DNA from 4 places in the Eubacterium maltosivorans genome. Region 1 is predicted to be linked to each of the others. Evidence: riboswitches for the same ligand, from Rfam matches in the RefSeq annotation. Region 1 holds a riboswitch; each other region holds the start of a gene.
The links. A riboswitch is a leader RNA that binds a small molecule or an ion and turns the genes downstream of it on or off. The one in region 1 is predicted to bind cobalamin.
Positions count from the first base shown of each region.

Region 2: it holds a riboswitch for cobalamin, as region 1 does, so the genes downstream of both, CPZ25_RS00885 (ABC transporter substrate-binding protein) here and CPZ25_RS01435 (alcohol dehydrogenase catalytic domain-containing protein) in region 1, are expected to answer to the same signal.
Region 3: it holds a riboswitch for cobalamin, as region 1 does, so the genes downstream of both, CPZ25_RS09910 (energy-coupling factor ABC transporter permease) here and CPZ25_RS01435 (alcohol dehydrogenase catalytic domain-containing protein) in region 1, are expected to answer to the same signal.
Region 4: it holds a riboswitch for cobalamin, as region 1 does, so the genes downstream of both, nikB (nickel ABC transporter permease) here and CPZ25_RS01435 (alcohol dehydrogenase catalytic domain-containing protein) in region 1, are expected to answer to the same signal.

Region 1 covers NZ_CP029487.1:283,177-290,964, reverse strand. The annotation lists gene CPZ25_RS01450 (sensor histidine kinase) at 1-789, opposite strand, end outside; gene CPZ25_RS01445 (response regulator transcription factor) at 786-1,487, opposite strand; gene CPZ25_RS01440 (hypothetical protein) at 1,841-2,311, opposite strand; cobalamin riboswitch at 2,436-2,610, shown strand; gene CPZ25_RS01435 (alcohol dehydrogenase catalytic domain-containing protein) at 2,708-3,745, shown strand; gene trpD (anthranilate phosphoribosyltransferase) at 3,770-4,879, shown strand; gene CPZ25_RS01425 (hypothetical protein) at 4,881-5,090, shown strand; gene CPZ25_RS01420 (hypothetical protein) at 5,123-5,935, opposite strand; gene der (ribosome biogenesis GTPase Der) at 6,110-7,429, opposite strand; gene CPZ25_RS01410 (DUF512 domain-containing protein) at 7,441-7,788, opposite strand, start outside.
Region 2 covers NZ_CP029487.1:154,215-162,002, reverse strand. The annotation lists gene CPZ25_RS00900 (glucose-6-phosphate isomerase) at 1-901, opposite strand, end outside; gene CPZ25_RS00895 (ABC transporter ATP-binding protein) at 1,165-1,938, opposite strand; gene CPZ25_RS00890 (FecCD family ABC transporter permease) at 1,938-2,993, opposite strand; gene CPZ25_RS00885 (ABC transporter substrate-binding protein) at 2,996-4,066, opposite strand; cobalamin riboswitch at 4,241-4,415, opposite strand; gene CPZ25_RS00880 (class I SAM-dependent methyltransferase) at 4,467-5,123, opposite strand; gene CPZ25_RS00875 (hybrid sensor histidine kinase/response regulator) at 5,451-7,556, shown strand; gene CPZ25_RS00870 (ABC transporter substrate-binding protein) at 7,572-7,788, shown strand, end outside.
Region 3 covers NZ_CP029487.1:2,073,438-2,081,225, reverse strand. The annotation lists gene CPZ25_RS09930 (DUF5131 family protein) at 1-654, opposite strand, end outside; gene CPZ25_RS09925 (L,D-transpeptidase family protein) at 729-2,384, opposite strand; gene CPZ25_RS09920 (energy-coupled thiamine transporter ThiT) at 2,593-3,267, shown strand; gene CPZ25_RS09915 (energy-coupling factor ABC transporter substrate-binding protein) at 3,485-3,805, opposite strand; gene CPZ25_RS09910 (energy-coupling factor ABC transporter permease) at 3,807-4,559, opposite strand; cobalamin riboswitch at 4,725-4,854, opposite strand; gene CPZ25_RS09905 (leucine-rich repeat domain-containing protein) at 5,274-6,110, shown strand; gene CPZ25_RS20450 (hypothetical protein) at 6,107-6,259, shown strand; gene CPZ25_RS09900 (CpXC domain-containing protein) at 6,903-7,544, shown strand.
Region 4 covers NZ_CP029487.1:3,022,789-3,030,576, reverse strand. The annotation lists gene CPZ25_RS14110 (oligopeptide/dipeptide ABC transporter ATP-binding protein) at 1-722, opposite strand, end outside; gene CPZ25_RS14105 (ABC transporter ATP-binding protein) at 706-1,491, opposite strand; gene CPZ25_RS14100 (ABC transporter substrate-binding protein) at 1,520-3,088, opposite strand; gene nikC (nickel transporter permease) at 3,156-3,974, opposite strand; gene nikB (nickel ABC transporter permease) at 3,975-4,943, opposite strand; cobalamin riboswitch at 5,085-5,264, opposite strand; gene CPZ25_RS21030 (hypothetical protein) at 5,313-5,438, opposite strand; gene CPZ25_RS14085 (M14 family metallopeptidase) at 5,500-6,474, shown strand; gene CPZ25_RS14080 (heavy metal translocating P-type ATPase) at 6,588-7,788, shown strand, end outside.

The DNA of each region.
Region 1 (7,788 bases):
CTTGTTGTCCCGGTCCACGGCGATGATGCCCTGGTTCATGCTGGACAGCACTGAGGAAAGCTCAATATTCTTGCGGTTGATCTTGCTGAAGGAGGCGTCCAGCTGCTCGGCCATGGTGTTCAGGGAGTCGACCAGATCGCCGATTTTATCGTCCCGCAGCATGGTGAGCTTTGTCTTATAATCGCCCCGGGCAATCTTTCTGGCGAAAATGGTCACCTCGTCCAGGGGTCTTGTCTCGTTGCTTAAAAGGAACGCAAAAATCACAATGGCGATGAGGATACTGGCCAGGGCCACAAAGATCAGGTTGTTGATAATGCTGTAGCTCACATCCTCCATGACGTCGAGGGGTACCGCGATCCTGACAATATGGGTTATCTGCCCATCCTGATAGTATGGCGCTGCCAGGTAGAGCATGTTCTTCATGATGGTGTCGGAATAGCGCACCGAGGTGGTGGGCGTCCCCTTCATGGCGCCCTGAACCTCGGGCCGGCTCAGGTGGTTATCCAGGGAGCCAATGCCGCTCAGGGACTCAAACAGGACGTTCCCCTCCACATCGATGATGTTGATGCGCTGGTTGGTGCTGGTGGCGTAATGCTCCAGCCCGGCGACGTCGCCGGTCCGGATGTAGCCGGGCATCAAATCCTCAACAATATACTCGCTGTTGCTTTTCAGGTTTCTCTCAGTGGATTCATAGTAGGCGTTTTTAAAAATCACATAGGAGAAAACGCCCGAAAAGGCTGTGACCAGCACGATCAGGATGGAAAAGACAATGGTGATGCGCTTTTTCATTGACCGCTTTCCAGATTTTCCACCAGGCGGTAGCCCACGCCGCGCACAGTCTCAATGTATTTTTCCTGGTCGTCCTCAATCTTTTTCCGCAGGTAGCGGATGTGGACATCCACTGTCCGGGTCTCGCCATAATACTCATAGCCCCAGATTTCATCCAGCAGCTGATCCCGGGTCAGCACCTTGTTCTTATTGTTGGCCAGATACAGAAGCAGCTCGTACTCCTTCAGGGTCAGCGACAGTTTCTTACCGTTTTTATACACCTCGAAAGAGCCTGGCAGAATGCGCAGGCTGCCCACTGCGATCTCCTCCGCGTCCGAGCTTTTGATCATCTCTGTCCGCCGCAGCACAGCCTTCACCCGGGCATAGAGCTCCTTCACGCTGAAGGGCTTGGTCATATAATCGTCCGCGCCCATCTCCAGACCAAGGACTTTGTCGAACTCCTCGCTCTTGGCGGTGAGCATAATGACCGGAATATAAGACAGGTTCTTGTCCGCCCGCACCTCGCGGCAGATGGTGAGCCCGTCCTTGCCCGGCAGCATTAAATCCAGAATGATCAGATCTGGCCGGATATCCACGATTTTCTCAACCGCACCAGCCCCCTCATGGACCCCTGCCACCTCAAAGCCCTGGGCTTCCAAATTGAATTTAATCAGCTCATATATATTAAGTTCATCTTCTATAATCAGGATTTTTTTCATTTTCGCTCCAATCTTCACTCGCTTTTAACATAATCCGTAACATAATATGATTATAGCATATGTTGTGTTAAAGGCATGTAAAATCTGGATTAAATTTAGTTTATTAAAAAAAGAGAGGATGCCGCACTAAAAAGAGGCAGACCGCCGCCCGCAAATACCAAAGGCGCGATGCCGCTTTTAAGTCAATGGATTGTACAAAAAAGCTGTCCGAGGATTAAAACAACGGTCGGGTCGATTTCACAAACGACTTCTGAAAGTTGTCGTTTGTGCATAAGAGAGACCGTTTTTAATCCGCGGACAGCGCCAAGCTGCATCCAGCTTTCGCAATCCTTGACCTTCCCCCAGCTTACCCGTCACTCCCCAAGCTCCCGGAAATGCTGTCCGTGAATCCCGATATGCCCAATGCCCAAAATCACCACAAACAAGACCATCCAGAAAACCCTTCCGTAGATCCCCAAAAGCAAAAACGAAAACACCGGCAGCGTTGCCCCCGCCAAGGGCACACCGCAAAACCCCGAATAAAAATCCTTAAGCTTCCGCCCGCTCCTAAAATACCGGACCCAGTAGCCCTCATACAGCAGCATCAGCGCAAAGGACAGCGCCAGCCACAGGCTCCAGGGCGTCAGTGGGCGGAGGTTAAAGTCTGTAAAGATCAGGGCACAACAGCTCACCCCCACCTGCCCGATGCGCTCGCACCACAGCAGCAGCTTATTCTCATTTCCAAAATCATAGCCCTCGGGCTGATTTCGTGTCCAGATCAGGTTGGGGATAAACAGCATCAGCAGATACAGCGCGCCGATGTATGAAAATCCAAAATGGCCCATTTTTTGCCTCCTTCGTTTTTATGAATAGCGTCACCGCACAGTTAACACTATCATTATATCACCTTTGGATTAAAACTTTTACATTTTATCTTGACACCCGGAGCAAATGTGATATGATAATAAAAAAGCATAAAACATTTCAGGTGCTGCATGGCAGATAATAGGGAACTAAGTGAGATTCTTAGACGGGCCCGCCGCTGTAAGTGGATTGCCCGGCTCATCACCACTGTCCGAAAGGATGGGAAGGGAGCCAGGCGTGAATCCTCAGTCAGAAAACCTGCCTGAAGTGTGTCGACGGTCTTCATCTGAGCGATAAAGGCCTGTGGGAATGATGGAAAGTTCGCACCTTAGATTAAGGTCGGGCTTTTTTTGTTTGAAAAAATAAGGAGATACCGAATGAAAGCAGTTGTTTTAACAGGCCCCGGCGAGCTGGAAATGACCGAACGCGCCATTCCGTCCTGCGGTGACCACGAAGTCCTCGTCCAGGTCAAGGCCTGCAATTTATGTAAAACCGATCTCAAATGCCTGACCATGGGCCAGCGCGACCTGGTGTACCCGCGTGTGCTGGGCCACGAAATCTCCGGCGTTATCGCCGAGGTGGGCGCTGCGGTCACAGGCTACCAGAAAGGGCAGCGGGTGCACGTGCATCCGGGCATTGCCTGCGGCGGGTGCGCCTACTGCGAAGAAGGCGATGACAACCTCTGCGACCATATGCGCATCATGGGCTTTAACTATGACGGCGGCTTCCAGGAATACCTGATCGTCCCCGAGGAGGGCGTCCGCGGCCAGATTATCAACATCATTGAAAATGACACCCTGAGCTTTGAGGAAATTTCCTTTATCGAGCCCCTCTCCTGCTGCGTCAACGTCCAGGAAAAACTGAAGCTCGCGCCCTCGGATACCCTGCTGATCATCGGCGCAGGACGGATGGGCATCCTCAACCTGCGTGTGGCAAAGGCCCTTGGGGTACAGAAGGTCTTCCTGGTCGAGACCAACCCCGAACGGGCAGCGCGGGCGTTAAAGCTGGGCTTTGACGCCGTTTTTGAAAGCTATGAGGCCGTCTGTCAGGCCCTGCCGGCCCTGACAGACGGCAAGGGCGTGGACGCGGCCATCCCCTGCTGCGCGGCCCCGGAGGCCATGAATCTGGCCCTGCGTGCGCTGAAAAAGCGAGGACGCTTCGGCCATTTCAGCGGCATTATCCCAGACGGCGCCACCCAGCCGGAGATCAATACCCTTCATTACAAGGAGCAGATCATGGCCGGCGCCTACGGGTGCGGCATCGCGCACAGCCGCCGGGCCAAGGCGCTGCTGGAGAGCGGCAGCCTGGTCGTAAAAGACCTGATTACAGAGCGCATTCCGCTCGAGGAGCTGGCGCACGGCCTTGAGCGTGTGCGGCAGCTCGAAACCCTTTCAACCATCGTTGTTTTTGATTAACACACCCTATGGAGGAATCGAATAATGGAAGCAGTTACAATGAAAGAATACGGCCAGGTGATCACCGGCCTCATCAACCGTGAAAATCTGACCAAGGAAGAATCTAAGGAAATGTTTATGGAAATCCTGGGCGACCGCCAGACGCCCATGCAGCAGGGCGCTTTTCTGGCCGCCCTCAGCGCCAAGGGCCCGACTGCCGCCGAGGTGGCCGGCAGCTTTGAGGCCATCTACGAAATCGACACCTGCAAGGTCACGCCCCAGACCGCTGTGCCCGTGGTGGAAAACTGCGGCACTGGCATGGATACCTTCAAGACCTTTAACATCAGCACCGTCGCCGGCATCATCGCCGCCGCGGACGGCGTCCCCATGGCCAAGCACGGCTCCCGGGCGCTGACCTCTGTCTGCGGCACCATCGACGCGGTGGAAGCCCTGGGCGTGGATGTGGACTGCAGTGTGGACGTGGTAAAGGCCAGCATCGAAACTGCGGGCATCGGCATCTTTAACGGCATGAGCCCAGAGGTTCACCCCACAGCTCTCGGACGGGTACTGTCACAGATTTCCTTTGGCAGCGTTTTAAACATCTCCGCCTCCCTGGCAAACCCTGCCCTGCCAAAATATGCAGTCCGCGGCGTCTACTCTCTGGACATGCTGGAATTTGTCCCAGACATCATGCACGAAATCGGCTATGAGCACGCTCTGGTCGTCTATGGCGAAGCCGGCAGCGGCTGTATCGACGAGGCATCCACCGTCGGCCCCACCCATGTGGCTGAGCTGATGCCCGACGGCACTGTAAAGCGCAGCACCCTGACGCCGGAAAGCCTGGGGATCGAGCCCGGCTGTCTGGATGAGCTGGCCCCCTGGGACTCTGTGGACGCGGCTGCCCAGGGCATTGTCCGTATCCTGAAGGGCGCCTCCACCCCCACCCGCGCCAACATCGTCTGTCTGAACAGCGCGCTGATCCTCTACGTTGCCGGAAAGGCCGACAGCATTCAGGAGGGCTATATGCGCAGTCACGAGCTCATCGCAAGCGGCAAAGCCTACAAGGCCCTGGAAAAATGGGTTGCCACCCAGAACCGCAATCCCCAGGCCGGCCTTGCAAAACTGAAAGCCGTTGCCCAGGCTGCCGAGGTGTAAAATGAACCTTTACGCCTTTAAATCCGACAATGGCTACCTGAAAATAGCCCAAGACGGCTCCTACACCCTGGTCGGCATCAATAAAGCCAGTGTCTATGACGACAGCCGGCTGGACAGCCTGAAGGACCAGCTGACCGCCCTGAAGCCCGAGCTCAAAAACCTGAGGATCGTTAAACTGGTGCTTGAGGAAGAGGATTATTTTTGGGCGTAAAAAAAGGACCGCATAAGCGGTCCTTTTAGCTTTTATCCTGTGCGATTCCCCTGAATCCCTTTTGTAAGAAAGAGTCCGGCGTATACGGTAAGCATAAATGGCATGTAATTGGCGCTCAATCTCAGAACACCCATGTATCTGAAAAAGAACAGGAACACGTTTGGCAGGAAAAAACACCCCAGCGAGAGGCCCAGGCAGATAAGTCCGGTCTTGAGGCTGATTGGTTTTTGAGGTATTAAAACCGCGTCTGATCCAGCGATTAACTCCACCGCGCTGCCAAACAGGCAAAACTGAACCACATTGAGCATTGTATAAACAGAATAATTTATTTTTATTCTGAACAGCTTATATTCCAGCAGCCCAATGAGAAACATTAGTACGAAAAAGAGGGCACAGACTGCCAGCTTCATTATCTTTTCCTCTTCATTATGCCCTTCACGGCCGGCCGTCAGGCCGAGAAACAGCAACAGCCCCCCAATTGCCAGGAACCAGCTCGTAAGGCCGCTCGCAGCCCACCGATTCATTTCCACAAACCAGTCCCCGGTGTTCTGTGGCATCATGCCCACAAGCTTTGTGAAAAAGACACTCATCAAAAAGGCCGTCAGCGCGCCAAGGAGGTAGGCTTTGGACAGCCCAATACTTCTCACACCCACGCCCCGCGCCAAAAGCCCCAGCCCAAAACCAAGGCCCCCCCACTGAATGACAATGAGCACCTTCTTTAGCACCCTTAAAAACAGGTTGGCATTTCCAGCACCCACCAGATAACGCCCCGCCGCGTCCATCAAAATCATGAATACAATCCCGCCCAGCATCAGCAGCACCGTTGATTTTCCTTCTTTTTTCATGGCTTTCCTCACACAAAGAACCCAAATCAAATGTCCACAGAAGTTTATCTTTATTATATCATATTTTTACGGATAAAAACAGTTACGGCAATGTAGCTTACTTTTCCTCGCTTTCTATATGCAAAATCAAAAAAGACCCGCCTCACCCTAAGGTGAAGGGGGCCGGCAGCGCTGTCAGTCGTTTCGTTCCCGCACAAAGAACCGGATGGGTGTGCCATCAAAATCAAAGGTCTCCCGGATTTTGTTTTCCAGATAGCGCTGATAGGAAAAGTGCATCAGCGTCGCGTCGTTGACAAAGACCACAAAGGTCGGCGGATTGACGCCAGTCTGTGAGGCGTAGAAAATTTTCAGTCGGCGGCCGCTCTTGGTTGGCGGCTGCTTCATCATAATAAATTCTGTCATGGCTTCGTTGAGCTTACCGGTGGTAATGCGTTTTTCCGTCTGACTCTTGACAAAATCAATGGTTTCATAAATTTTGCTGACCCGCTGCCCGGTTTTGGCCGAGATAAACAGAATAGGCGCATAGTCGATAAAAGACAGCGTATCCCGGATTTCCCGCTTCATCTTATCCATGGTCTTGGTGTCCTTTTCCACAATGTCCCATTTGTTGACAATGATAATGGACGGCTTGGCGCGGTTGTGGGCAATGCCGGCAATTTTGGCGTCCTGTTCCGTCACACCCTTTTCCCCGTCGATCAGCACCAGCACCACATCGCTCCGGTCAACAGCGGCAATGGCGCGCACAATGCTGTAGCGCTCAATATCCTCATAGATCTTCTTTTTCTTCCGCAGCCCCGCGGTGTCAATGAGGGTGTAATCCCGGCCGTTAAAGCGCACTTCGGTGTCGATGGCGTCACGGGTAGTGCCGGGTACGTCGCTGACGATGAGCCGGTCATGGCCCAGCATTTTGTTGATCAGGGTGGATTTGCCCGCGTTTGGCTTTCCGATCACCGCGATTTTCAGGTTATCATCCTCCTGCTCGTCCTCATCATAGACTTTCTTAACCCGCTCGATCACCGCGTCCAGAAAGTCGCCAAGACCAAGGCCCTGCTCGGCAGAGATCGCCATGGGCTCGCCAATGCCCAGATTATAAAATTCAAAAATATTGTTTTCCAGCTGCTGGCTGTCCACCTTGTTAACGGCCAGCAGAACGTTTTTGCTGTGCTTACGGATCATGTTGGCCACCTCCAGATCAGAGGCGGTCATGCCCTCGCGCCCGTCCACCAGCAGCACGATCAAATCTGCCATGTCAATGGCCAGCTCGGCCTGGACACGCATTTGCAATAAAATATCATCCTTGGTGTGGGGCTCGATCCCACCGGTATCGATGAGTGTAAAATGATGGTTCTGCCACTCCGCATCCGCAATGATACGGTCTCTGGTAACGCCGGGCGTGTCCTCCACAATGGCGATGCGCTCGCCCACCAGCTTGTTGAACAGGGTGGATTTGCCCACGTTCGGGCGTCCCACCACTGCGACAATCGGTTTTGCCATAGTATTCCTCCTTAATTCATCGCTTCCAGAAAGGCCGCACCGTCCACTGGGACAATGCGCACCTCTGCCTGAAGCGCCTTTTCAATCTCTTCTGTTGTCAAATCGTCCAGCAGGTCATGGGTATGGCTGCGGACCATGTTTTCCGGGATCAGATAACGGTCTGCCCCCTTAGGGACCTGCCGGATAATGTCCTGTCCTGTGACCAGCCCGGACACGGTGATGTCCTCGCCGAAAAAATCGTTGACTACTGGGTAGACAGCAGGCTCCGCTCCGCAGACAGGGCGCACCTTGCAGGCGCAGTCCCGCATAAAATCTGCGGCCAGCCGCCCGGTGATAATGCCGACCTTTTGGGGTACGTC
Region 2 (7,788 bases), 130 kb from region 1:
AATGGACCGACGCCGGGAACAGGCCCTTGCCGTCCTTGCCGTCGCTCTCGCCGTAAAGCTGTTTCCACCACTCGGAGAAGTAGCGCAGAGAGGGCTCGTAATCCACCAGAATCTCGATGGCCTTGCCGCGGTTGTAAAGGCAGCTTCTGTAAAGGGTATACTGGTAGCAGACGTTGTCGGCAACAGAGTCTACGCCGTATTCCTCATAGCCGGATTTGGCCCCGTCCATGAAAGCGTCGATATCAATCCCTGCGACGGCGATGGGCAAAAGGCCCACAGCGCTGTAAACCGAGTAACGGCCGCCCACATCGTCCGGGATCACAAAGGTTTCATAGCCTTCCTGATCAGCTAAGAACTTCAGGGCGCCCCGCTCCTTGTCGGTAGTGGCAAAAATACGGTCCTTGGCACCGTCCTTTCCGTATTTCTTTTCCAGCATTTCCTTGAAAAAGCGGAAGGCGATGGCCGGCTCGGTGGTCGTGCCGGATTTGGAGATCACATTGACGCAGATGTCCTGATCCTTGACCAGGTCGATGAGGTCTTTCATATATTTGCCGCTGATATTTTCGCCGGCAAAATAAATTTTAGGCGCTTTTCGGTCGGTTTCTTCATTGAAGAAGGTGCTGGTAAGCGCGGTGATTACCGCCTTAGAGCCAAGGTAAGAGCCGCCGATACCGATGACGATAAACGCGTCGCAGGAGCCCTTGATTTTTTCCGCAGCCGCCTTGATCCGGGCGTACTCTTCCTTATCATAAGCCACCGGGTAATCATACCAGCCCAGGAAATCGCTGCCGGCGCCTGTTTTTTCCTTCAGCATTTTGTCCGCCAGGCTGATCTGTGCCGCCTTGTTGTCAAATTCTTCCTGAGACAGTCCTGCATAGGAATAATCGAATCGAATACTCATATTTTATCCTCCTGATAAATAATTAATTTAACATTGGTTTTCACTATTTGTGCCGTTACCTTATAATTGTAATATAAGCGGCGAAAAGATCAAGCAAAATCACCGAATTTACAATTATTTATTTTAGCACAAGATAGTAATCGTTTTACATGCCTATTATAGCATAAATTTCACCGGATTTAAAAGCCTTTCTTTAAAAAATATACCCGCCGGGCTGTTTTTTATTGACCGCCCGGCGGGTATATTGGTATTACCTTAATTTTTTAACCTGTGCACCGCCTGGGAATCACATACTGTTTGTCCTGATAGGCTGCGAATTCGACGCGGACGTCGAAAATATGCTCCAGGCTTTCTGTGTTCAGTATTTCGTCGGGGCGCCCGGCGGCGTGAATGTTCCCATCCTTCATGAGCACCACCTGGTCGGCAAAGGTGACCGCGGTGTTGACGTCGTGGATCACCGCCATAATCGTCATGCCCTTATCCTGGCAGAGCCCTCTTACAATCTCCATGGTTTCCAGCTGGTAGCGCAGGTCCAGGTTGCTGGTGGGCTCGTCCAGAAGCATGACCACCGGCTCCTGGGCCAGGGCGCGGGCGATAAAAACCCGCTGCCGTTCGCCGCCGCTCAGCTGGTTTAAAAGCTTGGTGCTGTAGCCGCTGAGCGACATCTTCTCAAGAACCGAGCGGACAATCTCATAATCGGCGTCTTTCATCCTGCCCTTCATATGGGGCACACGCCCGGACAGCACCATCTCAAAAACATTTAGGCCGCTGTCCTCCACCTCAGTGCTCTGGGGTACATAGCCGATGCGCCTGGATTTTTCCTTTTGCGGCAGACCGAGAAGATCGGTAGTATCCAGGTAAATCTCGCCCTTTTCAGGCGTTAATATCCCGTTGACGCACTTGATCAGTGTGCTTTTGCCCGCTCCGTTCGCCCCCAGCAGCACGCACAGCTTTCCCGGCGCCACCTCGATGTTAACACCTTTTAAAATAGGGGTCTTTCGATAGCCAAAGCTTAAATTTTTGATTGTGATTTTCATCAGACCAACCGCTCTTTCTGTTCTTTTACAATTAAGTAGATAAACACCGGTACCCCGATAAAGGAGACCACAATGCCCACTGGGATGATCACCGGCGAAACCACCACCCGGCCCACGGTATCCGCCGCGATGAGCAGAATAGCGCCGGAGAGGGCGGTGAGCGGGATGAGCGCGCGGTAGTCGCCGCCGATCAGAAGCCTGGCGATATGCGGGGCCACCAGCCCCACAAAGCCGATCACCCCTGTAAAGCTGACGATGGCCGATGAGATGAGCGTGACCGCAATGCCCGAAAACAGCCGCAGCCGCATGACATTCACGCCCAGCGCCACCGCGCTTTCGTCCCCGGTGGACAAGAGGTTGTAATGCCAGGCAAAACGGACGATAAACGGAAAAATCAAAAGCAGAATCACCGAGACCACGATAATCTGCTCCCAGGTGATCTCCGAAAGGCTGCCAAAGGTCCAGTGGACAATGGCGGACAGCTGCTGCTCGTTGGCCACATACTGCATGCTGGCGTTCAGGGCTGAAAAGAAATAGTTGAGGGCAATGCCGATCAGGATGATCGTGGTCTTGCCCATGCCCTTGGCCGAGGCGATGCCGTACACCATGGCGGCACAGATAAAGGCGAACACAAAGGCCATCACAACAGTGCCCACCTGATTGCTGCCAAAGGGCATAAACCCGAAAATAATGGCCAGTGAAGCCCCAAAGGCCGCGGCATTCGAGAGCCCGGTGGTAAAGGGGCTCGCCATCTTATTGCCCGTGATGGCCTGCATGACCAGCCCGCTGATGCCCAGGCCGATACCGGAAACCAGCGCCATGGTAATGCGCGGCAGGCGCAGCTGCATGAGCACTGTGAGCTCGGTCTGGTTCAGAGCCGCCGCACCCATAAAATGGCCGCCGGGCAGCAGGGTCGCGAATACCCGCCCTACAGTCACGTTGGCGACGCCGACAAAGCAGCTGGAAAAAGCAGCAATGATCAAAAGGATCACTGCTGCCAGCATCAGCGCCGCTCTTTTTTTATGATAGGCCTTTAATGACTGCTGCTTTTCCATCGCTATTGGTGCTTAACCTGGAAAACATGCCCTTCTACCGGATCGACCCCCTGAATTTCCATCCATTCGTCAAAAATGGCGTCAGGGTCAACATCCTTCATCTGTTCAGGGTATAACCATTTCGCGGTATAAACCGTCCCGATCATTTTGCCCAGTCCGCCGGCGCAGAAGCCAGTGGTCACATAGAAGTTGTCATTCTGGACCGCCTTTAAATCGGACCAGCCCGCACGGCTCAGCATTTCGCTGGAGATGGTGCTGTAGTCCTCCGCTGTCGGCGGCGTGTAGACGCCGGTATTCTTGAGCGCCGGGCCAGAGGAGGTTTTGATGATGAGGTCCGGGTCTTCCATCAGAATCTTTTCCGGGTCAATGGTCTTGCCGGTAATGGTGGGGTCGCCAAAAATATTCACAGCCCCGGCATTTAAAAGCATGCTGTTCCAGCCGTCATTGCTGGTCCCTGGTATACAGGTGGTATTCGGGTCGCCGTATTCCCAGTACACCTTTTTAGTGCCTTTGACATCCTTGATTTTTTCGGCCACCATGTCCATGTTATCCTGGTAAAATTTGGTGAGCTTTTCGGCTTCCTTTTCCTTGCCGAACAGCTTGCCTAAAATCTCGATTTCCTTGGGCAGCTCAGCGTTGTTATAGCCAGATACCACCACCACCTGAATGCCGAAGGGCTCCAGTTTTTTGATGTCTTCCTCCCAGGTTCCGTTGTCCGGGGTGATGAGCACCTGAGCGCCCAGCTCGGCGATCTTTTCATAGTTCAGCTCGCTCTGGCCCTTGCCGATGACATTATCCGGGTCGAACTGGCTCCAGTACACACGGTCCTGAGCGGTGTTCTTATCCACAGCCACCACCTTGTCGATGGCGCCGATCCCACGGATCAGCTCCGAATTGTAGCGGTTAGCCACCACCACCTTTTCAAGGGGCTGGGGAATGGTTACCTCACGGCCCGTATCGTCCACGACGGTAATGCTCTCCGCCTTTGCTGAATCCCCGCTCTGGCTGCAGCCGGCAAATACCGGAACCAGCAGAAGCAGCGCGCACACAAGCGCAATGATTTTCTTTCTCATTTTTCCCTCCATTAAAAATAAAATTTATGTTAAATCCTCGCGGATATCAACATCTTCCCATAAAACAGGCTCCCTGACTTTAAGACAAATAAAAAAACCGATAAGCACTCTGCTCATCGGTCCCATTTTCCGAGATTTCGTTTGTTCAAACACGCCGCTGCATAATCCCCCTGCACGCATTTCTTCTTTAAGGCAGGTCTCCTGGCTTACAGCTCGTCCGCGGCCTGCCTTCCCGGATCGCTCCAGTGGCTTTCAGGCTTTGTCCCTGTTTACAGTGATGGGTTCGCACCGGATTCGCACCGGTTTCCCTATTCTCTTATTGCTAAGCACCTCAAAGGTTATTCAGTTTTTATCATTATACCTGCTTCTATTATACTTGTCAATATGCAATCGAACCGATTTATTTTCGGACGATAAGGCTCCAGTGCGCGCTGTAATACTGCGGCTCCTCTGGGTTATAGACACAGGATTCTTTCAGGCTGTCCTCAAGGCGCCAGGCTTTAAAGAAATGTTTGATGTCTTCCAGGTCCACATAGAGGTGGGGCACGCCCGTCTCCGTATCGCTCTTTTCCGAGAGCAGGGTGTTGGCGTCAACGCGCCGGCGGCTGTCTGCCTGCCGGTAGCCGTAGGTGCTTTTGGAGATGAGCGTGAGGAACAGCTCGCCCCCAGGCTTTAACACCCGGCGGATTTCCGCCAGGGCGGCCTGAAAGCCCGGAATATCCGTATGGTAGATGACATTGTAGGCCATGGCGCAGTCAAAGGTGTTGTCCTCAAAAGGCAGGTCCAGCATATCGGCCACGCAGGCCGTGAGGGGAATCCCCTCCTCCCCGGCCCATTTTCTGGTGTGCTCGACGCCGTACGCAGACAGGTCGGCGGCGGTGACCTCAAAGCCCTTTTTCGCCATATAAACCGCGTGCCGCCCCAGGCCACAGCCCAGGTCCAGAAAGCGCAGGAAGCCCTTCGCCTGCCACCGCTCCGCGAGATAGGGGCTCTCCACACAGGGGATGAGCCAGTAATCCGACTGGTTTTTCTCCCAGTTCCATGCCTTTGATTTCATTTTTTCCTCCTTGCATATATCGGCTTAATCTATAAAATGCGAACACATCTATTTCGCCATACCGACTTTTTATATCAGGCCGTTCTATTTTCTCTCATGGTTTGTTCCCGGGGAGACGCCCCTTTCCTGGCCTGTCCGTTGTCACTTATTATGCTGAATTTTTCTGTAAAGTTGCTATTTTTCTTTTATTTTGCTATACTTACTTTGTAAATGCCGATGTGAATCAGATGATATTTTAATCAAACGGTATCATATCTGATTCGCTGCTTAAGAATACCCTGAATTTTCAGTGACCATAATATTTTATCATCGGGGGTGAGACCTATAATGAAAAGGAATAGAATTCGGATTACACTTCTTGTCTCAGCAACATTTATTGTTATGCTGTCCGCAGTCTTAGTATATATCAATCAGCTTTCCCGCGCAACAGAATCCTCTGTCATTGCTTTTATGGACGAATTATCTGAACATGACCGGCAGAATATCCAAAATGAGCTGGAAAACTCATGGGATGAATTATCCGCTGTTTATTACAGAACAGAGAACAATAAATACACGACGATACAGGATGTGTGCCGCCGCCTGAATCTCGAACATCTGACCAATAATTTTGATGACATCTATCTGGTGGACTCCGAGGGGCGAACCTATTCCAGCGCGAATATTGTTCAGAACAGCAGCGATAAAAGCTATGTGCGACCCCTGCTCTCCGGCGATGAAAAATTTGTGATACGCTACGATGACACTAACTTTTTGGAAACCCTCAGAGAAAGCCTTGTTTACGGCGTCCGGTGTAACCCATTTCAAGTAAACGATATAAAATTTATCGGGATTGTCGGTTTCTCAAAAATCGACACGATTGCCGACCGCCTGAAAATCGACAGCTTCGACGGCCGTGGGGTTACCAGTATTATCGATAAGACGGGCAACTATGTTGTAAACTATGACGCCAGCGCCGGCATTGGAAAAATTGACAACTATTTCGAGGAGCTCCAGAAAAACACCGGTATGTCCGAAACAGAGATCGCGGAAATTGTCACCCAGCTTAACCAAAGTGGATCCTTTTTAAAGCATTTTAAATATAAGGATCACACCAAACAGGTGGCCTCGTTTATCCCCATGCCCGGAACAGACTGGAGCATCGTGCTGACAGTCGACGAGGAAGCATTCAACGAGCAGACGCATCAGTTTGTTTCGATGACCAGTGTTATGCTCGCGGTTGTCGTGGCCGTTTTGTGCGCAATGATGTTTATCATCATCCGGGTCTTATTAATCTCCGCCACTGCCAAGGCCGAAGCCAAATCCCGCGGGGACTTCCTGTCAAATATGAGCCACGAGATACGGACGCCGCTCAACGGCATCATCGGCCTGAACCAGTTAATGCAGCAGAACACCCAAAACCCGAAGGCGCTTTCAGAGTATCTCCATAAATCCGACGCAACCGCAAAATACCTGCTCTCCCTTGTCAACGATGTTCTGGATATGTCAAAACTGCAGGCCGGAAAGATGGCACTTGACGCAAAGCCTTTTTCCCTTCAACAGCTGGTCTCCACAGTCGCAACCATTATGCGCAGCCGTATGGAGGACAAAAAGATCTGCTTTCAGATCGAAACAGATATCAGATATCCTGAAATCATCGGGGACGAGACGCGGATTGAGCAAATCCTGATGAACATTCTTGGCAACGCAGTCAAGTTTACACCGGAAGGTGGCCAGATAACCCTGCGGGCGCTTCAGACAAACGTTGAGTCCGGCCAGGTCACAACAATTTTTTCCGTCGAGGATACCGGATGCGGCATAAGCGAAGCTTTCCAGAAAAAAATATTCAACGCGTTCAGCCAGGAGCGCAATACCGTCTCCCAGGGGACTGAGGGCACGGGGCTTGGCATGTCCATCAGTTCCCTGCTGGCAAAGCAGATGGGCGGCACATTGTCTGTCAAAAGCGAGGTCGGTAAGGGCAGTTGTTTCACCTTTATCATAAAAGCCGACACCGCAGACAGCGTTTCCGATACGGCGCCCGCCGCAGAAGCTGTCCCGACAGAAGTGCCGGAGCGCGGGCCGCTCAACATTCTGGTGGCTGAGGACAATGATCTGAACGCCGAAATTCTGTTGGAAATGCTGAAGGCTTCCGGCTTTACTGTCACCCACGCGGCCGATGGCGGCCAGGTGGTCGAGCGGTTTGAAGCCTCTGCCCCCTACGAATTCGACGTTATTCTGATGGACGTGCAGATGCCCGTGCGAAACGGCTACGAGGCGACAAAAATAATCCGCGGGCTCAACCGTCCCGACGCAAAATCCATAATCATCTACGCCTGTACCGCCAATTCCTTTAAGGAAGACCAGGACAAAGCATTTGAAAGCGGAATGAACGACTTTATCGCAAAGCCCATCGACGTCAAAAAGCTCATACAGATGCTGGGCGTTACAAAATAAGGAGAAAAATCAAAAATGAAAAAATGGAAACAAATTTTAGCAGGCGGCTTAATCCTGAGCCTCCTGCTGGGGGTTCTGTCTGGCTGTACTGCTAAAGAGCCCGAAAAAAAGCAGACGGTCCTGACGATTAAGGTTCCACCGCTTACCGTGGCGAACGCCAACACCGACCTTACGGACATGTACGACGTGCTCATACAGGCCGGCAAAGAATTCGCGGCCCAATACAAAGGCG
Region 3 (7,788 bases), 1.8 Mb from region 1:
CTTATGGTCCTTTACCAGGCGCGCGCCGGTCTGTTGGAAATGAAAGGCGACTCTGGCGTCAACACACTGTCTGTGCAGGCTCAGTATCCAGTCGTAATGGCATACCCGTGCATTGAGGCCGGATTCACCGCCGACGGTTACCTGGCATACCCAGGAAGGATCGAGCCAGGGAGTGAGGTCGATAGGGCCGAGCAGGGGGGAGCACACAATACTTTTATAGCGGATGGGCGCCTCTTTAAACAGCGGCAGACGGTAGTCGGTCATGGCCTGGTTTTCAACCGTACAGCAGATATGAACATTGGGATAGCCGTCGCCCCAGTCCTCAGGGATACACGCTGCAAAGCGGTGGATACGCTTTGTGATAAACAAAAAGTTTAAGTCGGAGCGCTCACGCATCATCGCCCATACCTCTGGCCGCCAGGCGTCGGCAGCGTCCAGAAAGAAGTCGGAGGTAAAGCAGGTATAAACCATTTCGCCTGGAGGGATTTTAAAGCTTCCATCCCGTTTTTTTTTCAACAGCAGGTTAAAGCAGGAATTTTTAGATACCTGATGGCTGTCGCGGTCGTATTTCTCGTCCATACGGTAGACATAACAGTTCTGGCACCCAGCGCTGATCTTTTGACAGCCATGCCAGGGATTCCAGGTAATAGACATAGGATTCTCCTTCTAAAATAATAAAAGGCGTTCCGTTTTGGAACGCCACAGGTGCTTTAAGCGCCTTAATCTTATTAATAGACAATAACAGGGGTACCGTCCTCGATACCGTTATAGATGGCCTGAGCAGCCGCATATGGTGTGTTGACACAGCCGTGCGAGCCGCTGTTGACGTATATATTGCCGCCAAAGTCTGTGCGCCAGGAGGCGTCATGAATCCCGATATCGCCGGCATACGGCATCCAGAAGGTAACGGGTGAGGCGTAGCCCTCGCCCTTTAAAGTAACGTTCATCGCCTTGTAGTCAAGGCCATAAACACCACTTGGGGTGGCAAAACCGCCGCTCAGGCTTCCTGTAACAACAGGAGTGCCAACGACCAGGCCGCCGTTTTTGTAAAACCACATGTACTGCCCGCCGAGGCTGATTTCAACATAAGTGTTTCCATAGTCTGGAGAGCTGTGGCTTGCAGCTGTCTGCGCGTAAACCGGTTCACGGGTTACAGGCTGTCCTGCCTGGATAATTGGAATGAGCGCAGCGACCTCTTCGTCCTGGTCAATCAGCCAGCCGTAATCGCCGCCGGCAATGCTGACACTGCCGCCGCCGCTAGTCTGGAAGCTTCGCGTAATGCCATAGGTATCGTATTTATCCGATAAATTGGCCACATAGGTGGTCATGAGGTCCTGATTGAACTGGACATCCATATTGCCGTCCACAGCCAGCCAGGTATTAATGGTATTTTTATCAAGTACCTCTGTTGCGTCGCCAAAGGTATAGGTAACCATTGCGTTCAGATACTTGTTCATGGTATCCATCGCTTCTTTCACCTTAGCGGAATCCTTGGTAAAGGAAGGCTTTTTATAGCAGCCGGCCGCTTCCAGATCCAGCTCGGTATCGCCGGATAAAATAGCGTTTTTTACAGCGTCCTTTAGCTTGGCCGGATCCAGCTCGTTGCCGGTAACCTCTGGTTCGATCGTATAGCTTGTACCGTTGAATTTAGGATAAGCATTGGCGACCTTTACGACCTCTGCTCCGGATACAGCCTGAAGCTGGTTCAGTGCATTGGTGAGCTGAGCGTCATCGTAGCTGAAAGTCGCTTCCAGATCCTGATGACCCGACGGCACCAGAGACATGGGCCAGGCAAAAGCGTTCTGGTCATTTAACATCTGGGAAATTTTACCGTCGGAAATATAGCGCATATTGACCTGGTCTGCAGCGATGGTCTCGGTTTTTCCGCCGCGTTCCTTCAGTGTTAATGTGTGTGTCGCTGCGTTTTGCTGCATTTCCTGGTCGACCTGAGCGGCCGTTTTGCCAGTGACATTGAAGCCGTTCATGGTGGTATTAAAATAGAAACGAGTGCTGAAATAAAAGCTTAAGCCAAGGTAAATGGCCAGGATAATACCAATTCCAACACCGATGCCGATCCAGACCTTTTTATGGCTTTTTTTCTCTTCAGAATCCGGCGGTTCCTCGCCGTCTCCAGAATCATTGGCAGGGGTCTCCTCCTCAAAGGTGAGAACCTCGCCTGCTTGGTCGGCATCGCCTTCAGTTCCGCCCTCAGGCGGCCTGGGCGGGTCAATAACAGTTTCCTCCTGAGCCTCTGGCGCAGCAGGTTCATCAATGATGACCGCATCCTCCGGAGGGACAGGACGCTCAAAAAGAGAGGCGTTCTCAATCGCCTGCTCTTCGGGGGTACGCTCCTCGCGCTGATCTTGTAAATTCTTTTCATCCATAAGATTAAATCCTCTTTATTTGCAGTATATAATTGATTTTATCATTTTTTTAGGCAAAGGTAAATCTTTAATTTGTGAATATTAAGCCCTTCTGTGAACTTTAAGATTCATTTTGTGGACGAAGGCAGGTTGACAGGGTTACCAGGCAAAACGTATAATAAAATTATGTCTGAAGTTCGGACGACTGAAAATTTGGAGGTAAAAAACCGTGCTGGAATTTTTTATAAAGCCTGTAACGTCTGAAGGCGGCGTAAGCTATATGCCGACAGCCGCAGGATACGCGGCGCTTATCGCATTGATGGCCGTTGTGCTGGTAATCGCATCGCTTGTTGCCGGGAAAAATGAACACCGCCAGATCAGCACAAGGCATCTGACCTTTTGCGCTGCGGCCATTGCGCTGGCGGTAGTGACATCGAATATTAAGATTTTCCATTTGCCTACTGGCGGCTCTGTGACACTGTTCAGTATGCTTTTTATTACTTTGACAGGCTATTGGTATGGCCCAAAGACTGGGATTTTGGCGGCAATCGCCTATGGCATTCTGCAAATGGTGATAGACCCTTATATTTTGTATCCCCTTCAGGTGCTGGTTGACTATATACTTGCCTTTGGCGCGTTGGGCCTGTCGGGCTTTTTCACCCAGTCAAAGCATGGGCTCATAAAGGGATACCTGGCCGGCATCTGTGGCCGCTATGTGTTTGCGGTGCTTTCCGGCTGGCTGTTTTTCGGTTCCATGGCCTGGGAAGGATGGGGCGCGCTGCCCTACTCGATGGTGTACAACGCGGTCTATATTTTTTCGGAAGGCGCGCTGACAATGATTCTGCTGGCTGTTCCATCGGTATCGAAGGGACTGGCCCGTGTGCGCCAGATTGCGGAAATTTAATGCTTTGGATAAGATCAGTCTGGTTTGTTATCATTGGGATCATGTTTAAAGGACGCGGAGTGTGAGAGGATTTTACAGGGAAAAATTCCCGACAGCAGGTGCGGTGGTGGGTGCAGTAGTACAGACAGCAGCAGAAAAGGCAAAGCAGATATAAAAAACCTTCTTATTTATAATATAGTGAAAAACAAAAACACGCCTTGTAAGCGTGCTTTTGTATCTACAGCTCGGCCTCTTCCTTGCCGAGTTTTTTTCGTTCAACCAAACGGCCCATAAAGAAAGCCAGTATACCGACGCCGATACCCGTCTGGAGACAGAAGATCAAAGATTCCACTTCCCCAGGAAGCTCACCGTTAATCATCGTTTCAAGCACAGGCGTAAACCAGGGCTCATATTCGCCGCCCTGAATTTCCTCAATCATTGTGCTGCCTGCATCGTCAGAGCCGCCGAATTCAGCGCCCTGAAGGGCGAATAGCGGTACGACAACCAGTAAAGCGACAATCACCAGGAGAACGATCACTAATTTTTTGTTTTTACTCATTTTACACTTCCTCCGATGCTAAAAAGCCGATGGATTTGAGTTCCGGGCTTGCGTAAGTTTCTAAAGCGATAACGATAATAACCGTTAAAATCCCTTCAATAATGGCCAGGGGCAGCTGAGTCGGGGCAAAGACGCCCAGGAATTTTACAGCCGATGCGGCCACACCGCCCTGTTCGGATGGGTAAGCCATCGCCAGCTGAATACTGGTAATACAGTAGGTGAACAAATCCCCAAGCGCAGCGGCGAGAAAAACGCCAATCTTGCGGTTAACCTTCAGCTTCTGGCAGAGCTTGTAGATGCCGAAAGACACAAAGGGACCGGCAATGGCCATTGAAAAGGTGTTTGCGCCAAGGGTGGTTAAGCCGCCGTGCGCTAACAAAATAGCCTGGAATAACAAGACAATGATGCCAAGAATACTGACAGCGCTTGGTCCAAATAGGATGGCCCCAAGACCTGTACCCGTCATGTGGGAGCAACTGCCTGTTACAGAAGGGATCTTCAGTGATGAAATAACGAAAATGAAAGCGCCTGCCATGGCCAGAAGCGTAATGGATCTTCTGTTGCCGGTTAAAGTTTTCTTGATAGAGAAAAAGCCAGCAGCTAAAAAGGGGATACAGATAACACCCCATGCAATGCAGTACCCCACAGGAAGGTAGCCCTCCATAATGTGCATTGCGTTTGCGGCGGGTACAATCCCGAATACAAGCGCCCACGCGCCCAGCAGTATGACAAACCTTCTTTGATTCTTTGTCATTTTTACCTCCTCTAAAAATGAATTTTACCGGGCTACGATTCAATCAACAGGGCAGCAGAGCGAAAAAAAACCGCTTACCAGACGGATAAGCGGTGAAAGTACGAAATAACGAATCCTGAAACCTTATAATTTCGTCCTGACACTCAGTTATCTCCTCGTAACCAAATGTATTGCAGTTTTAATGATCAGCATCCTGACTCGACTTGCGTCTCACAGTGGCGGGACCGTTTGGGATTTACACCCAATTATGCTTTAACCATCGTTTGTGATGGAAACCATTAAAGTGCGCCGGTGTGCCGGCTACGCTTTTAATTATAACACCTTGTTCCATAATGTCAATAAGAAAAGTTGAATTTTTTTAAAAAAGAGCAGAAATAATTATACACATACCCCCTATATGTATTTTGAGCGTTTAAGTTAAGAGTATAAGAAAAAAATATGGATAATCTTAAATGCTTTTTATTTATTTGACAAAATCGTAAAAATAAACTACAATAGGTTCTGAAATTGACTTTCGAAACTTTTTATATATAATTAATGCGTTAAAATAAATATAAGAAACAAAATAGCCATTTAAAGAATAAAACGATTATATAGAAAGAAAAGAAACATTTTAGAAGTTTTATTACTTTAACTTATGAGAGGTTTCTGCCGCAAGGATAAGAGCAATGTAGCTGAAAGTCCAGTCAGAAGAAGAAATTTTGGAGGAAACAGATGAGTGAGTGCGCAAAACGTATCGAGGCTTTTTCAAAAAAAGACCTGCCAAAGACAAATATCAAACGTGTCAATGTTCCGGAAGGCTTTGAACGGATTGGCGTAAATGCGTTTAAAAATTTGACAAAGCTGAAGGAGGTCAGAATCGGAGAATCCGTGAAGGAGATATGCGGCCATGCCTTCGAGGGATGCACCATGCTTTCCGCCGTCAGTCTGCCCTCAAGCCTGAAGCTTTTGGGAGAGGCCGCCTTTATGGAGTGCCGCAGAATACAGTCGCTTGAAATACCAGGGGGCGTCCAGTCCATCAAGGACCGCACCTTTAAATTCTGCCGCGGCCTGGAAAGCATCACCCTGCCGGACAGGCTTGTCCGGATCGGTGAGAATGCTTTTTACAACTGTGATAAGCTGGCGCATATCGAGCTGCCAGACACCATCGAAAGACTGCCCTTCAGAACCTTTTACATGTGCAAAAGCCTGGAATCCATCCGGTTTTCGCAAAATCTAAAATATATCGGTAAAGAAGCCTTTGTGAATTGCAGCTTTCAGCAGCTGGAGCTGCCCGAGAGCCTGGAAGTCATTGAAGAATCCGGCTTTTTAAAATGCAAAAAGCTCACAGCCTTAAAGCTTCCCAAAAACGTTAAGACCATTGGAAAATGGGCGTTTCACGGCTGCCCCAATCTCAAGAAGGTCGAGATAAGGCACAATCCCGATGAAATGGGCGAGTGGATCTTTAACCGGAACGATGTGACCGTGCATTGCTACGAGGGCTCCAAAATAGACCGCTACTGCAGGCAGTATGATTATAAGGTCCACTATATCCAGCCAGATTCTCAATGACAGACATAGCCGCCAACGCCCATGTGGGCCTCGGCCCCCTGGCCTATTACTTTAACCGAGATGTTGATAGTGATACGTTAAAAAACAGCATGAAAGACGGCTTTGTTTTTCTCGGTGCTTATCGGAATATGCCGCCCCAGATATTATAAGATGAGGGTAAAAAAATAATAGTTCCTTAATTGCGAATCGGACCCTTCAGCGGATAGCTTTAAAAATAAAAAAACGCTGAAACAGCCCGGAAAATGGTACTTTTAGCAACTGTATTTAAAAAAAATCAAAAATAGAGGTTGCAAAAAATAAATTATAATGCTAGAATAAGGCTTGTAAACGAGATGACAACAAATTGTATCAATTGCAGCTATTCTTTAAAGAACCACTCGTTTGCATAATTTAATAACAACTGTAATGAATTGCCGCATGATAATCATTTTGGTTATATGCAGCTAGGGTGTTTTGAGAGTTTCTTAAGACACCTGAGGGAAGTAGGTGTGAATCCTAGTACAGAGCCGCTATCGTGATGCTTGCCGGAAACCACTGGTAAAGACGAGTCGGAAACCTGTTTGTTACAGTCTTGATGCAATTAATCCTCGTCACTAGGGTTGTTCATCGAAAATATAGACGCTCTACGGCTATTCTGGGGCTTCTATCACAGATATTCATAATCAAAAATATTGTACCGATCAAAACAGCAATTGTTTTGGTGGCGTATGGTTTATTTGAATTGGATTTCTATGATAGGAGCCCCTTTTTGTATACAAAATTTTTGACAGGAAACAGAGAGGAGGCCGTATCATGGCCAAAACAAAAACCATTACCATCGAGTGTCCAAAATGCCGCGAAGCCTTTGAGATTAAAGGATATGAAACCATAAACGCCAGTTTGGATGAGGAGCTGAAAGCAAAGCTCATTAAAACAGAGCTGTTCAGGCACACCTGTCCAGAGTGCGGTGAGGCTTTTTCAGAACCTTATTCGCTCAAGTATCAGGACATGGAAAAAGAATACATGGTGATCCTGGATATGGGCGATGTTGATACAGCGGCGGCAGCGGAGGAGGTTCTGGAGATGTTTCCAAATTACCGGATCCGAATTGTGAAGGATGTGATGGACCTTCTGGAAAAGATTCATATCTTCGAGTCCAACCTGAATGATAAGATTATCGCCTATCTGGATCATAAGATATACGAGGACGTATCCGCAAAGCTGAGGGCTGAAAACTCGCCCATCGCCATTGACAAGGTGCTGTTTGGCAGCTTTGAGTTCCAGAAGAAAAAAGTGGTGTTCGGGGCGATCAACAACGCTGGAAAGCAGATTTTTATCGATACCCCCTTTGCCGACTACAAAGCTCTGGCCAATTCGCCGAGGCTGGTGCCCTGCTTTAAGGAAAAAGAGGGCGAGTACGTGATTGATAAAGCCTGGGCAGAAGCGCTGGCGTAGCAAGGTTTACAATGCTTGCTCCAAAGTGGAGCACAGCAGAAAGATAAATGGTAATATTTCAAAAATATGATGCTGTGAGAATGGGAAAGGAGTGAGCTTTATCGAAGAAGGTAAAAGTGTGAAGGAGGCACCTGCCCGCCGTTAAAAGGGCAGGAAAAAGGACCGCTGGAAGGCCTAATTTCCAAACGGTCCCATGAAGTCTGATATTTCCTATAGACTTCATAATTATATCTCATTTACGGCC
Region 4 (7,788 bases), 1.6 Mb from region 1:
CCGCCTGGCACGGTCTCCACGATATTGCCCAGATACATGACGGCCAGCCGGTGGCTCAGGCTCTGGACCAGGGCCATATCGTGGCAGATAAAGAGCATGGCAATGTTTTTTTCCCGTTGAAGCCGGGTGAGCAGCGCCACGATTTTCTTCTGAATGGAAACATCCAGGGCCGAGGTGGCCTCGTCGCAGACCAGCACCTCCGGGTTCAGTGCCAGCGCTCTGGCAATACCTACCCGCTGAAGCTGGCCGCCGCTCATGTTGTGGGGATAGCGGCTCATAAAATCCGCGTCCAGCTCGACCATCTCAAGCAGGGCCGCGGCCTTTTCCATCCGCTGTTTCCGGGTAATCATGCCAAAATTCATGAGTGGCTCGGTAATGATGTCGCCCACCCGCATCTTTGGACTGAAAGAGGCGGCAGGATCCTGAAATACCATCTGGATATGCCGGCGGTTCTGCCGGGCCGCTTCGCCCGAGAATCCGGCGATATCCTTTCCTCTAAAGTATATCGCACCCGAGGTAGGCTTTTCAAGCTGAACCAGCATTTTAACAAAGGTGCTTTTTCCGCAGCCACTCTCTCCCACAATGCCCAGGGTCTCGCCGCACCGCGCTGTCAGGCTGACGCTGTCGCAGGCCTTGAGCGTGCGCCCGCCTGGGGCGTGGAAGCATTTGGTCAGCTCTCTGGTTTCCAGGACAATTTCATGTTTTTCAGACAAAACGCGCACCTCCCAGCTCCGGCACTGCGGCCACCAGCTCTTTCGTATAATTTTGTTTCGGGTGAAAGATCACCTCTTCCCGGGTGCCGCTCTCCACGATCTGTCCGGCCTGCATGACAATGATCCGGTCCGCCATATACGCGGCCACCCCCAGGTTGTGCGTGACGATCATGATCCCTGTGCCAAAGTCCTGGCGCAGAGCCATCATCTGGCGCACGATCTGGGCCTGGGTGGTCACGTCCAGGGCGCTGGTGGGCTCGTCGGCCAGCAGCAGATCGGGCTCAAACACCATGGCCATGGCAATGCCCACCCGCTGCCGCATGCCGCCGCTTAGCTGAAAGGGATAGCTGTCCATAATATTTTCTGCGTCGGGCAGGCGCATGCGCGTCAGCATTTCAACGGCCCGAGCCCGGGCAGCGTCCTTTGAAACGGCCTTATGGGTCTGGATAAAATCCACAAACTGCCGGCCGATTCTGCGGATGGGGTTGAGCATGCTGCCGCTGTCCTGAAAAATCATGGCGATGCGGCTGCCCCGCAGGGCCCGCCAGGCTTCCGGGCTTTTTTCCAACAGGGGCTCCTCCTCAAAAAGGAGCTCTCCGCCGGTAACCCGCCCGCTTCCTGGCAGCAGGCCGAGAATGGAGCGGATCACCGTGGTTTTTCCGCTTCCGCTCTCTCCCACAACGCTGATGATCTCATGTCTTTTCATGTGCAGGTCAAAGTGTGCCACAGCTGGCGGCTTCTCACCGTACTGGACGCTCATGTCCCGGATTTTCAGCATCTTTTTCTCCTCTCGTTATCGTGTTTTCCTACTGTACTGGTTTGATTTCCTTGGTCAGCCAATAGTAATCCGCTGGCAGCATCTCAACACCGGTAATCTTCTTGCTGGAAATAATGTTGGTTTCTGGATAAGCATAGAAAATGCTGGCCGCGTCGTTCATGATAAGCTGCTGGGCCGTAATGACCAGATCCTGCCGTTTGGCCGTGTCAAACTCGGTGGACAGCTGGTCTAAGACCGCGTCGACCTCAGGGTTGCTGTAACCGGCCGTATTGGCGTTTTTGTTTTCATCGGTATGGGTTTTCCAGTATTCTTTCAGGTAGTTTTCCGGGTCGCCGGTGTTGGCGGTGATGACGTTCCAGATTAACAGATCGTACTCGCCGTTTTCCTGCATATCCAGCAAAGTGGTGTATTCGTAGGTCTCGACCTTGACGTCAATGCCGATTTCCTTCAGGTTGGCCTGGGTAGCAGTGGCCAGGATAGGCAGCTCTGCGCGGCTGTCGTAAATAACGTACTGGAGCGTCAGGTTCTGTCCGTCCTTTTCCACAATACCGTCGCCGTTGGTGTCCGCATAGCCTGCCTCGGCCAGCAGCTGTCTGGCGCTCTCCAGATTATAGGCGTTTTCATCCTTCAGGGTGTTAAAACCGTAATCCAGAGACGGCGGAATCGGGGCTTTTCCGGCCTCAAAGGTGCCGTGGAGCAGATTATCCGCGTAGGTCTGGCGGTCCAGGGCACGGATCACCGCCTGGCGCACCTTCAAATCGGCCAGTGCTCCGCGCTGATTCATAAAAGAAAGCACGGTCCGCAGCGACGCGATGCTGTTGATGTCAAACTGATCGTTGCCCTCAAACAGGGATAAATCGCTGCTGCTGATGTTGACGGCCATATCTACCTCGCCCGACTGCAGGGCCATAGCGCGGGTGTTGGCGTCATCAATAACCTGGATGTTCACTTCACTGTAGGGGACCTCACCATCCCAGTAATTTTCATTTCTTGCCACCACACATTTTTCCTTGTCAAAGGATTTAACCGCGTAAGGCCCTGTGCAGATCGGCCCGTCCGTGGCAAAGGCCGTGGTGTCCACAGTGGTATCCACGATCAAAAACAGCGGGTCGGCCAGGCAGCCAGGCAGCCCCGGTGTCGGATTTTTTGTCTTGATCACCAGGTTTGATCCGTCCGCCGTCATGGCGTCGTACTGGAAAAAGTCTGAGCTGGCGCGTTTGCTCATCTCAAAGGTCCGCTCCAGCGATGTCTTGACCAGGTCAGCGGTCAAGGCTGTACCGTTAGAAAATTTGACGCCGTCGCGTATTTTAAAGGTCCAGGTCAGGTTATCGCTGCCCAATTCCCAGCTTTCTGCCAGCCAGGGCTCTGCGCCCATCTCCTCGTTGAATTTTACCAGTGTTTCACCCACGCCATAACGCATGACCACCCAGCTGAAATACTGCTCGGTGGGCTCAAGCGTATCTGCAAAGCTCGTCACTCCAATGTTTAGCTGATCTGAGGCCCCCGAAGATCCTCCGCTGCTACCGCAGCCCGATAACCCCGTTGCCGTCATGGCCAGAATCGCCACTGCCAATAACAGTTTCTTAAATTTACTCATTTTGTCTCCTCTCATATTCATATGAAAATTAAAATAAAAACGTTGTTTGCTCCGCAGGCCCGCTGCCCTAATCCTGACGTGGGTCCAGTATATCCCGGAGCCCGTCGCCCATCAGGTTAAACACCGAAACCACCATAAAAATAGCGATACCGGGGAACAGCATAAGCCAGGGCGCGGTCTGCAGATACTGCCGCCCCTCGTTAAGCATCAAGCCCCATTCCGGCGTGGGCGGCTGTGCCCCCAGCCCCAGAAAGGAGAGGGCCGCCAGTTCAAGCATCATGGTGCCCACATCCATGGCCGCGGTCACAATCATGGTCGGAATGATGTTCGGTACGACGTAACCGCCCAGTACCCGGCCGGTCCGCGCCCCAGTAACCACCGCCGCGGAGATGTACACGCTGTTTTTGATCTTGAGTACCAGGCTGCGGCTCAGACGGGCGTATTTTGTCCAGCTCACCACTGCCAGGGCAATGACCGTGTTAAAGAGGCTCGGCCCCAGCATCCCGGCAATGGCAATGGCCAGAACCATGCCCGGAAAAGAGATCATCATATCTGATATCCGCATGATCACCGCGTCCACCGCACCGCCGAAATAACCGGCTGCCATCCCGAGAAACGTGCCGGCCGCAAAGACAATAACTACCAGCGTCAATGTCATTTCCAGCGACGCCCGCGTCCCGTAGATAATTCTGGACAGCTCACAGCGGCCCAGCTGGTCTGTGCCGCAGGGGTACTCCGCCGACGGCGGCCTGAGAGCGTTCTGCATAATGGTCTCATAGGGATCATGGGGCGCGATCCACGGCGCAAACACCGCGATCAGAACAATCACCACCGCCAGAATCCCGCAGATAGCAAAAAGCCTGTTCTGTCTGAAAAAAGCTTTCATTTACGCTTTTACCGCCTTTCTTCTCACTTCCCGGTCCAGCCCCCGCAGCCTCGGGTCCAGATAACCGTAGGAGAAATCCACCAGCAGATTGATGACCATGTAAATCAGGGCGATCCAGATCACATAGCCCTGAACCAACGGATAGTCCCGGGCTGCAATGGCGTTCACAGCCATTTTGCCCAGGCCGGGCCAGGAGAAAATAATTTCCACCACCGCTGTACCGCCGAGCAGCGAACCCAGGGACAGGCCCAGCAGGGTCACCAGCGGCAGCATGGCGTTTGGCAGCACCTCCCGCCACAATATGGCCGATTCCTTAAGGCCCCGGGCCCTGGCCCCAGCCACATAATCCTGCCGTAACTCCTCCAGTACAGCGGTGCGCACCTGTCTTGTGTATTTGGCCGACATGGCAATGGCCAGTGTGACTGCGGGCAGTACCAGCTTCATAAAGCCTGTGCCCGAGGTGGCGATGGGAAACCAGTTCAGCTTAAGGCCAAACACGTACAGAAGCACCAGGCCGATCCAGAAGCCTGGAAAGGATACACCGATAAAGGACAATCCCCGTACCAGGTAATCCGGAAATCGATTCTGGTACACGGCTGCCAGAATCCCCAGGGGAATGGAGATCACAAGCATCAGAATAAGCGACGCGGCCGCCAGCTCCAGCGTCGGGCCAAGGCAGTTAAGCAGTACCGCGCTCACTGGCGTTTTCGAGGAATAAGACGTCCCCATATCCCCGGCCACAAAGCCCTTAAGCCAGTTGCCATACTGCACCAGAAACGGGTCATTGAGGCCCATCTCCTCCCGGGTTTCCGCTAGCAGCTCCTCAGACGGCGGCGTGCCGCCGGCCACCAGCATCAGCTCGGCCGGGTCACCGGGAGATAAATAGGTCAGGCAAAAGGTCAGAAAGCTGATGCCAAAAAGCACCAGTACGATTTGCAGCAAACGGTTAACAAGCTGTTTCGTGTTCAATAAAGAAATCCTCCTCTGTCAAAATGGCAATACGGGTAACAATCCGAAACGGAGAATAAAAGGGAAAGGGCATGAAAATCATTAAAAAAACAGCCCAGACGGCTGAATGAAAACAAAGCCCTCCTATCTACCGTAAGATTACTGAAAACAACAATACAAGCAGGTCTCCTGACTTAAGTTCTTCGTCTGTCCACGCCTTCCCAAGGCTGCGCCTCAGTGACATCTTGCGGACAACTCCCTATTACAGTGACGGGATCGTACCGGATTCGCACCGGTTTCTCTTTTAATCCCCGATCGGGAACTTGTATTTGGCATGATTAAATTTTTTAAACAAATATTTCACTGTGGTAAACTGTGAAATTGCTTAAATTATACTGGACTTTCACGCACTTGTCCAGTCTTTTTTAAAAATAAAAGCATTAAATTTAAACGGATACCCCCACCCGGTATGTTTTTTACTTTTATTTTTTTCTGCTTGACATTGGTTTTCGCCATGCCTTATACTCAAGGCAATCGGCTTAAATTAAAATTATTTCAAAAGTGAAAGGAGTCCGCAATGGAAAACAACCTATCAATCGGCACACTGACCGCCTCCCCCGGCGAGAAAATCCAGGGCATGCTGCCCATCCCGCACACAGAAATCGAGGTTCCCGTCACCCTGGTCAACGGCACGGGTGATGGAAAAACCGTCCTCATCACCAGCGGTATCCACAGCTGCGAATACGTCGGCATCGAGGCTGCTATCCAGCTGGCCGGCGAGCTTGACCCCGAAAATGTAAACGGAAGCCTGATCCTCATACACCCGGTCAATGTCCCCGGGTTCGAGTCCCGCTATCCAACGCTTATGCCTGGAGACAACAAAAACCTCAACCGCGTTTTTCCAGGCAGCCAGGAGGGCACCCCTGCCGACCGTGTCGCGCATTTTTTTGAGTACAGCCTTTATTCCCAGATTGATTTCTACATTGACCTGCACTGCGGCGAGATTTTTGAAGACCTGACCCCTTACGTGTATTACGTAGGCGCGGCAGACGAGACCGTGTCCAGGGCTGCCCGGCAGGCCGCCCTTCACGTCGACGTGCCCTATATGGTCAAATCCACTGCCACCACCGGGGCTTACAATTACGCCGGCGTTCTTGGCATTCCCAGTATCCTGCTGGAGCGCGGCTGCGCAGGGCGTTTTACCCAGGAAGAAGTGAACGCGGATAAAAAGGATGTCATCAATATTCTGAAGCACCTGGGCGTGCTGCCTGGCGCACCCGAGCTGCGGCACCGCCCTGTGGATTTAACCGATCTGGTCTACCTCATGCCCAAGCGCCACGGTCTCTGGTATCCCGATGTAAAGGTGGGCGAGCTCATCGCCAAAGGCCAGCGCCTCGGTGAGGTCAGGGATTACTTCGGCAAAACGCTTGACACCTACCACGCCGAATACGATGGTGTTGTCCTCTACCAGTCCGCCACCCTCTGGACCGATGATTTCTGTGAGCTTATCACCTACGGCAAATTTGCGGAAACGACGGGAATGACGCGTTAATTTTTGCTTTTACCCCTTGACAAACCTCCTCAGGACAGTTAATATTAACATATGAACAACAATTCATATGTTTTATTCATCATATTTTAATCTAACTTTCCGAGGAGGCCATTATGGCAACAAAAACTTATATACTTGAGCACCTGGGGTGTGCTGACTGCGCTTCAAAAATCGAGCGCAAAATCGCAGCCCTGCCCGGTGTCAGCGAGGCTAACATCGTCTACGCGACCAAACAGCTCCGCCTCACCGCCGAAGACCCAGACGGGCTTTTGCCGGAAATGCAGAAAATCGCAGTTTCCTATGAGCCGGATATTCTCATTACTGAGCGGAAGCGCCGTTCACTGAAAAAAGCACCTGTGGCCGCCGGACGTGCTCCTCACGATCACAAGGAGCATCATCACCACGACGCGGCATGTGCCTGCGGGCACGACCATCATGATCACAAGGAGCATCATCACCACGACGCGGCATGTGCCTGCGGGCACGACCATCATGATCACGAGGAGCATTACCACCATGACGCGGCATGTGCCTGCGGACACGACCATCATGATCACGAGGAGCACCACGGACATTACCATGTTCCCGGCCATCCGGCGGACTGCCAGTGTGAGCTCTGCCGCCACGGCGAGGAATACTGTGACATCTGCGGTGAGAGTCTGGCTAACTGCACCTGTAAAATGCCAGACGCAGACATAGAAAAAGCGTTTTTCATTCTTGAGAATCTTGGATGTGCCAACTGCGCTGCCAAAATAGAGCACAAAATCAAAGAGCTGCCTGGTGTCGAGTATGCCACTATCACCTACGCCACTAAGCAGCTGCGCCTGTCTGCGGATAACGCCGCTGCCCTGCTGCCGGACATTCAGCAGATCTGCGCCGCCATCGAGCCGGACGTCAAAGTCATTCCCCGCAAAAAGACAGTGGGGAAGGGTGCCACAAAGGTTTATACCCTTGAAAACCTGGGCTGCGCCAACTGCGCTGCCAAAATGGAGGCCAAAATCAACGCCCTGGACGGCGTCACCAACGCCACAATCACCTATGCCACTAAGCAGTTGAAGGTTACAGGGAGAGATCCAGACAGCTTGCTCCCCCAGTTTCGTGACATCTGCCAGTCCATCGAATCGGATGTTCAGGTTATTCCGAGGGAAATCCGTCAAAAGGCTGCTGCCCAAAAACCCCAGGTCCTTTCTGCCAAACCCGAAAAAAAGAAAATGTCGGCTGAGACCAAAACCCTCATCGGCATCATTATCGGCGCGGCGCTGTTTGTCATCGGGGAGATCATGGAGCGTACCCTGCCTCCAGTTTACAATATTC